One region of the Rhodobacter sp. NSM genome, then DNA from elsewhere that is predicted to be linked to it. Evidence: riboswitches for the same ligand, from Rfam matches in the RefSeq annotation. Region 1 holds a riboswitch; the other holds the start of a gene.
The links. A riboswitch is a leader RNA that binds a small molecule or an ion and turns the genes downstream of it on or off. The one in region 1 is predicted to bind cobalamin.
Positions count from the first base shown of each region.

Region 2: another riboswitch for cobalamin. It lies ahead of ACTVZP_RS01555 (TonB-dependent receptor plug domain-containing protein); the one in region 1 lies ahead of ACTVZP_RS12295 (cysteine-rich small domain-containing protein).

Region 1 covers NZ_JBQPXH010000005.1:140,507-143,904, reverse strand. The annotation lists gene cbiM (cobalt transporter CbiM) at 1-483, opposite strand, end outside; gene ACTVZP_RS12300 (DUF4198 domain-containing protein) at 488-1,273, opposite strand; cobalamin riboswitch at 1,416-1,615, opposite strand; cobalamin riboswitch at 1,690-1,869, shown strand; gene ACTVZP_RS12295 (cysteine-rich small domain-containing protein) at 1,956-2,321, shown strand; gene ACTVZP_RS12290 (cobyrinate a,c-diamide synthase) at 2,398-3,398, opposite strand, start outside.
Region 2 covers NZ_JBQPXH010000001.1:327,110-330,507, reverse strand. The annotation lists gene ACTVZP_RS01555 (TonB-dependent receptor plug domain-containing protein) at 1-1,725, opposite strand, end outside; cobalamin riboswitch at 1,853-2,051, opposite strand; gene ACTVZP_RS01550 (amidase) at 2,183-3,398, shown strand, end outside.

The DNA.
Region 1 (3,398 bases):
AGGAAGGAATTGCTCGCCGGACAGCGCGAGTGCTGCGCCGACGCACACCGCCGTCAGTGCGATGGCGAGCGCGCCGCCCACCGCACCCGAGATCGCGGCCATGGCGGGCGGGCCGGCAAGACCGCGGCGGCAGAGCATTCCCGCCAGAACCGCCGGAGCCGCGATGTTGAGCGTATTCACCCCCAGCACCGTGACACCACCGAAGCCGAAGAAAACCGCCTGCAGCAGGAGGCCCACGAACAATGCCGGAAACGCCGCCCAGCCGAGCACCAACCCCGCGAGCCCGTTCAGGATCAGGTGGACCGACGACGGCCCGATGGGCACATGCACCAGAGAGGCGACGAAGAAGGTCGCCGACAGCATACCCGCCACGGGTATCTTTTCGACAGGCAGGTGACGCAGCCCCTGCCCGACGCCGGCCGCGGCCAGCACCGCGCCCGCAACGACCACGGGACCCGAAAGCGCGCCATCGACGATGTGCATCGGCCTACTCCAGATCCCAGGCGCGGACCCAGATCACCGCGTCCTGACTCAGCTCCTTGCCCGCGTGCTCCTTCACCGGCCCGGTTCCGAGCGCGGCGAAGCCCCACCATCCGGCCGTGGGAATGCCGAAGGTGAAATAGCCGGCGTCGTCCGAGATCGCGACCACGGCACCGCCGGGCATCGGCCGGGCCGTGGGGGTCCTCGGGGCGTTCGCCACCGCATCGGGTTCCGCCGCCATGTATTCCACCTCGATCACCGCGGCGGCCACCGGCTCGCCCTCGGACAGGACGCGCCCGGTGAAGGTCGAGCCGGCGATGACGTTGTAGGGCTTGACCAGAGGCAGGATCTCGGTTGGCAACCCCTGCGGCTCGGTCCAGTCCGTCGGCAGTTGCATGCGGTTCAGGTAGACCTTGGCGTACTGCTGGATGTAGATGTCCTCGGACGGCTCCAGATAGGGTGCGGCCTCGACCACCAGCACGTAATCGCCCGCCTTCGTCACCGGCACCATTGCATCAAAGGCCTGCGCCGCGTTGGAGACGCCCGCGAAGGTGAAGGGCCTGAGGCTTTGGGAGAGGTCGATCCTTTGCCCGCGGCTGACCGCGTAGAACGCCTGCGGCCTGCCCATGTCCATCACATGTCCGTTCTCGAACGGATGCCAGAAAACGAGCTTCACCGGCACATCGCCCGGTGCCTCGATCAGCGGCGTCTCGGCATAGATCAGCTGGAAATGCGCCTCGGCGGCGGCAGGCATCATGAGGCCCGCAGCAAGCATTGCGTGACGGAGTTTCATCGTCGTCCCCTCTCCGGCCCTATCCTGCGGGCGGTCGTGCGAAAGGACGGAGGGGACCCATGGCACGGGGCGCGGTCGCGTGTTCCTGCGCCGTTTCCCGCGCCAGACGCGCACCCCGGCGTCCGGTGGAAGGCGCGGGATCGCTCCTCGCGCGCCAGCGGCAGGTCTCCTGGCTCGCGGGTCTCAGCTCTGGCCGACCTTCCCGGGCGCAGCGCCCAGTGGCATGTCCGGCCTTCGCTCACCGCTTACAGTTGCGGGGGCAGCCGCGGAGTCGGCACTTCGGCCTCACCGCATTCCCTCTTTCCTCTTCCTTGCGGAAGAACCGATGGCGCAGACGTTGAACCCCGTCCCGCAGACCCTGTCAACAGCGATGTTGCCGCGCGGCCCGGGCGTTGACTCTTCCGCGCTCCTTGCCCGACGCTGTAGACACGATCGGTGCCTGCGATGACCCCCGCAGGCGAAAAGGGAAGCAGGTCCGGGTCCGGCGATGCCCCCGCAGCTGCGATCGGCGAGCCTTCTGCCATGCCGCTGCCCCCCCGGGGCGGGCAGGCGTTCGAGCTGCGGGCCCGGAGACCTGCCGGACCGAACCACCACCCGGCCGGCGGGCCCGGAGGCATGGACCCGGCGTCGCGCCGGGAACGGCGCCCCGATGCCCTCCGGACCCGCTATCGAAGGAGAGGCAATGGAGCCCAAGGACACCACGCTGAACGAGGCCTTCAAGGGGTTCACAAATCGCGACTGCCCCTTCCTGCCCTGCCACCCCGGCGTGAAGCGCGCGTTCAACTGCCTCTTCTGCTACTGCCCTCTGATCGCTTACCAATGCCCCGGCCCCTATCAGACCTATACCGACCGTCACGGTCTTGTGCGCAAGGACTGTTCGAGTTGCACGCTGCCGCATGACGGCTACCTGCAATCGTGGAACTTCATCCAGAAGTGGCTGGAGTATCCGCAGCCGTGGAGCGGCCGGCCACAGACCGATCCGCCTGTCGCGCGGCCGCGCCCGCTCGGAGAGCCCGACGAGGCCATGGCCAGGAACGGAAACGGGTGACGCCCCACCGGCAGCCGCGCCGCCTCGGCACCAGCAGGGCAGCTTGAGGGCTGGCCAGCCGCGACTCTACGGCCGTTCACGGGTATCCGGCGGCAATCAGGTGGAAGAAGCTGCCCGTGACATGGCCGCGGCAGGAGCCGGTCTCTGGCACCGGGTTGCCCTCGGCATCGGTGACGGAGGCGAGCGGCGCGTCGGGCTGGTCGAGGATGGTGGAATAGTGGAATTCGTGGCCCGCAAGTCGGGCCCCCACGGCATGTCCCGGCAGCGGCGACAGCAGATGCGCAGTGCGATAGCCCAGATGCAGCCGCCGCTGTTCATAGCTGGTCACGAGGCCGAGAAGCCCCGCCATCCGGTGGTGCTGGCCGCCGGCATCCACCAGCGCCGTGCCGAGGGCCATGTAGCCGCCGCATTCGCCATGGACAGGGCGGGTTTCGGCATGGCGGGAGAGACCCGAGCGAAAGGCCTCGGCCGCCGCCAGCCTGCCGGCATGCAGTTCCGGGTAACCTCCCGGCAGCCAGACCAGATCGGCCTCGGGCGGGGCCTCGTCGGCGAGCGGGGAGAAGGGCAGGATCTCGGCCCCCGCCTCGCGCCAGCCGGTCAGAAGATGCGGATAGGTGAAGGTGAAGGCCGCATCCGATGCAAGTGCGATCCGCTGTGCGGGTGGTGGTGGCAGACGACCGGCGGCCGGCGCCGCACCGGCCCGCGCCGCCGCGCGGAGCGCGTCGAGATCGGCATGATCGCGCAGGAGCGCGGCGAGACATCCGATCGCCGCCTCCAGGTCGGGATGCTCGCCCGCCTGAACGAGCCCGAGGTGCCGTTCGGGCAGGACGAGATCCTTGCGCCGGGGCAGCGCCCCGAGCACGGTCAGGCCGAGGCGCGCCATCTCGCGGCGGATCATCGCCTCATGCCGCGGCCCCGCCACATTGTTCAGGATCACGCCTGCGAAGTCAGGCGCCTCGGGGTGGCGCGCGAAGCCGAGCGCCGTCGCCGCGGCCGACTGCGCCTGCCCCCCCACGTCCAGCACCAGCACCACGGGCCAGCCGAAGCGCCGCGCGATCTCGGAGGCGGCCCCTCGCC
Region 2 (3,398 bases), on a different contig from region 1:
CTCGTAGGTAACCGTCGCGTTGACGACCGTCCAGTCATCGAGGGGCGCAGCAGGATCGGGATAGGTCTCGTCGAGGACATCCGCCACATGCTGCAGCGTGAGGATCCCCCGCGTGCGATCCGCGATCTGCCCTTCGAGGCCCAGAACGAGGTCGTGCCGCGGCACGCGGATGGCGCGCGTCTCGACAGCATTTTCCTCGTCCACCGCATCCGTGTAGGTGTAGCTGCCGAAGACTTCCCAGCCTTGGCCCAGCGGGCTGCGTCCCGAGATCTCGACGCCCTTCGTCCGCGTCTCGCCGTCCAGCTGGTCATAGCATCCCCAGGGAGATGCGCAGAAGGTCGCACCGGCGATGTAGGCGATGCGGTCGGTGATGTCGGTCCTGAACACGGTCGCCTGAAGGTTTCCGCCGTTGGGCAGCAGCTTCTCCAGACCCAGCTCGTAGCTGCGGCTGGTCTCCGGCCCGAGACGGTCCGAACCTTCCGGTCCGAACCTCTGGTAGAGCGAAGGCGCACGGAATCCGGTGCCAGCCACGCCCCTGAGGATCAGGTCGTCGGGCAGGCGCCAGGCGAGGGCGACGCGGCCCGTCGTCTTGCCGTCAAAGTCGGAAGGATCGTCGTGGCGCGCCGCGAACGAGAGGTCGATCGCGGGGGTCAAGGCGTAGCGCGCCTCGGCAAAGATCGCATCGGTCGTCAGGTCGCCCGAGTTCGTGTCGCTCTCGAAGCTCTCCTTCGTCCGCTCCGCTCCGAGCGACAGACCCAGTGCACCCATTTCGACCGAGCCGAGATAGGAAAGGGCGCGGCGTTCGCCCTCATAGAGTTCGACAAAACCTCCGGGATACTCGCGGCGCGTGTCGGCGGCGGCATAGGCGATCTCGTTGCGAACCTGCCCGAGCGTGAAGTCCACGAACACGCGACCACCGCGCAGACGGTCGGCTGCCCGGTCGTCCGTATCGGCCAGGCTGCTGTTGAAGTTCTCGTCGAACACGAGCCCGTCGATGTCGAGATCGCTGTCCCGCGCGATGAAGGCCGCGCCGATGCGCAGATCCTCCGTCAGGTCGTAGGCCCCGGAAAGCGCATGGAAGGTCGTGTCGAAGCCGTCGCGCTCGGTTCCGGCGGCAGCCTGCGAGATGCCGTCGGTCACGGTGCGGGCCGTCGTGAAGGCCAGTTCGCCCCGCTCTCCCAGAATGCCCGCCGAAAGGGCGCCATTGAAGGTCCGGTTGCTGCCCGCCTCGAGCGTGACCTGCCCGGAGGTGCCCGGCTCGGTCGGGCGGTAGGTGGCGATATCCACCACGCCCGCAACCGCTTCCGACCCGTAGATCGCCGACTGCGAACCACGCAGGACCTCGATCCGGGCGATGCCGCCGGCGGTGAGACTGCCGAAGTCGAAACTCGACTCCGTGACGGAGGGATCGGCCACGTCGATCCCGTTGATCCGCACCGTCTGATAGGCCGGGCCCAGGCCGCGGATCCGCAGCGCCGTAGAGGTGCCGAGGCCGCCGTTACGGGTGTAGGAAACGCCTGGAAGCCGTGCGAGCACGTCGCTCACCAGGATCTCGCCCGTCGCCTGCAGGTCCTCGGCCGTCACCACGTCGACCGAGGCGCCGGTGCGGCTTGCCTCGGTGGCCACGAGGCTCGGCGAGACCACGATCTCGTCGAGGGCGATGTCCTGCGCCTGCAGCGGAGCTGCGGCCATCAGCGCAAGGAGCGAGGCGGCTGTCTTCTTCATCTGTCCCTTTCCGTCCGGGCGATGCCGGATCTGACCTGTCATGTCCTCGGAAAGGGTCATCCCTTCCGCCGAGGGTGATCGTCACCTGAAGCGGAAGGCCCGCCTCCCGCACGCGCCCCGCGCACAGGAAAGGGTGATCACTTCGGCAGGTCTCCTGACTCGCGGGTCTTCGCTCGGACCGGCCTTCCCGGGGCGCACCCAGTGGCATGATCGGTCGTCGCTCGCCGCCTACAGTTGCGGGGGCAGCCGCGGAGTTGGACCATCGCCCGCACCGCGTTCCCTTTTCATCCGGACACGACGCCGGAACCGAAGCAGGTTCTCAATAGGACAAGCATCGGCGCTGTCAAGCAGGCGTCACCGCCCCCTGTCGCCCGCGTTCCTGCGCGGGCGGTGCGAAAAGGTTGGACGCGGCGCACCTCTCCGCCGCAGCATGGCGCGAAAGGCATGGAGGACCCGCATGTTCCGAAGTTTCGGCGCCGATGATGCAACCGGCCTCGCGGCCCTTGTCGCCAGCGGCGATGTGACGCCAGAGGAGTTGCTCGATGCGGCGCTGGCTTCGGTCGCAGCGCTGAACCCGGCGCTCAATGCGGTAGTTCTGCTGCAGGAGGAAAGCGCGCGGCGCTCCATCGCATCCGGCCTTCCTCGCGGGCCGTTCCGCGGCGTGCCCTTCCTGCTCAAGGATCTCGGATGCGAGGCGGTGGACTTCCCCTCGCACAACGGCTCGCGGCTGCTCGAGAACACGCGCTACCCGCGCGATTCCGCGATCTTCGAGCGCATCCGCGCGACCGGTGTCGTGACCTTCGGGCGCACGACCTCGCCCGAGGGCGGGATCGGACCCGCGACCGAGGCCGCCGTCTATGGCGGACCGACCCGCAATCCCTGGAACCTCGAGCGCACCTCCGGGGGATCGTCGGGGGGCGCGGGCGCCGCCGTCGCTGCCGGGATCGTCGCCGTGGCCCACGGGTCGGACGGGGGCGGGTCGGTCCGCATCCCCGCCTCGTCCTGCGGGCTCTTCGGGATGAAGCCCACGCGGGCGCGGCTGCCTGACGGGCCCTACGCGGGCGAGGGCTGGGCAGGGATGGCGATCGACGGCTTCCTCAGCTGGTCCGTGCGCGACACGGCCCACATGCTCGACGCCTGCGCGGGCGCCGATCCCGGCGCGCCCTACTGGGCGCCGCCCCTTCTGCGCAGCCATGCGGATGCGATCAGCCGCCCGCCGCGGCGGCTGCGCGTGGGGATCTGCGACACGACCTTCACCGGCACCCCGATCCATCCCGAGGTGCGGGCCGCGGTCGAGGCCGCGGGTCGGCTGCTCGAGGATCTGGGCCACGCGGTGCGGCCCTGCCTCCCGCAGGCGGACGTGGCAATGATGATGGAGGCCTGGACCGACATCGTGGCCTGCGGCACGGCGCTTGGCATCCGCAAGGCGCTGAAGGGGCGCGCCCCCGAGGGGCTGGTCGAGCCGGTCTCGCTGGGCGCGCTGCGGCGTGCCGCCGAGATCCCCGGCGAGCGATATCTCGAGGCGGTGGGCCAGATCCACGCCTTCGGGCGCCAGATGGCCGCGGTCTTCGATCCCGACGAGGGAAACGGCATCGACGTCCTGCTGTCGGCCACGCTGGCCGAGCCCCCCGCCCGTGTGGGCCGTTTCGCCCATACGACCGAGGATTACGTGG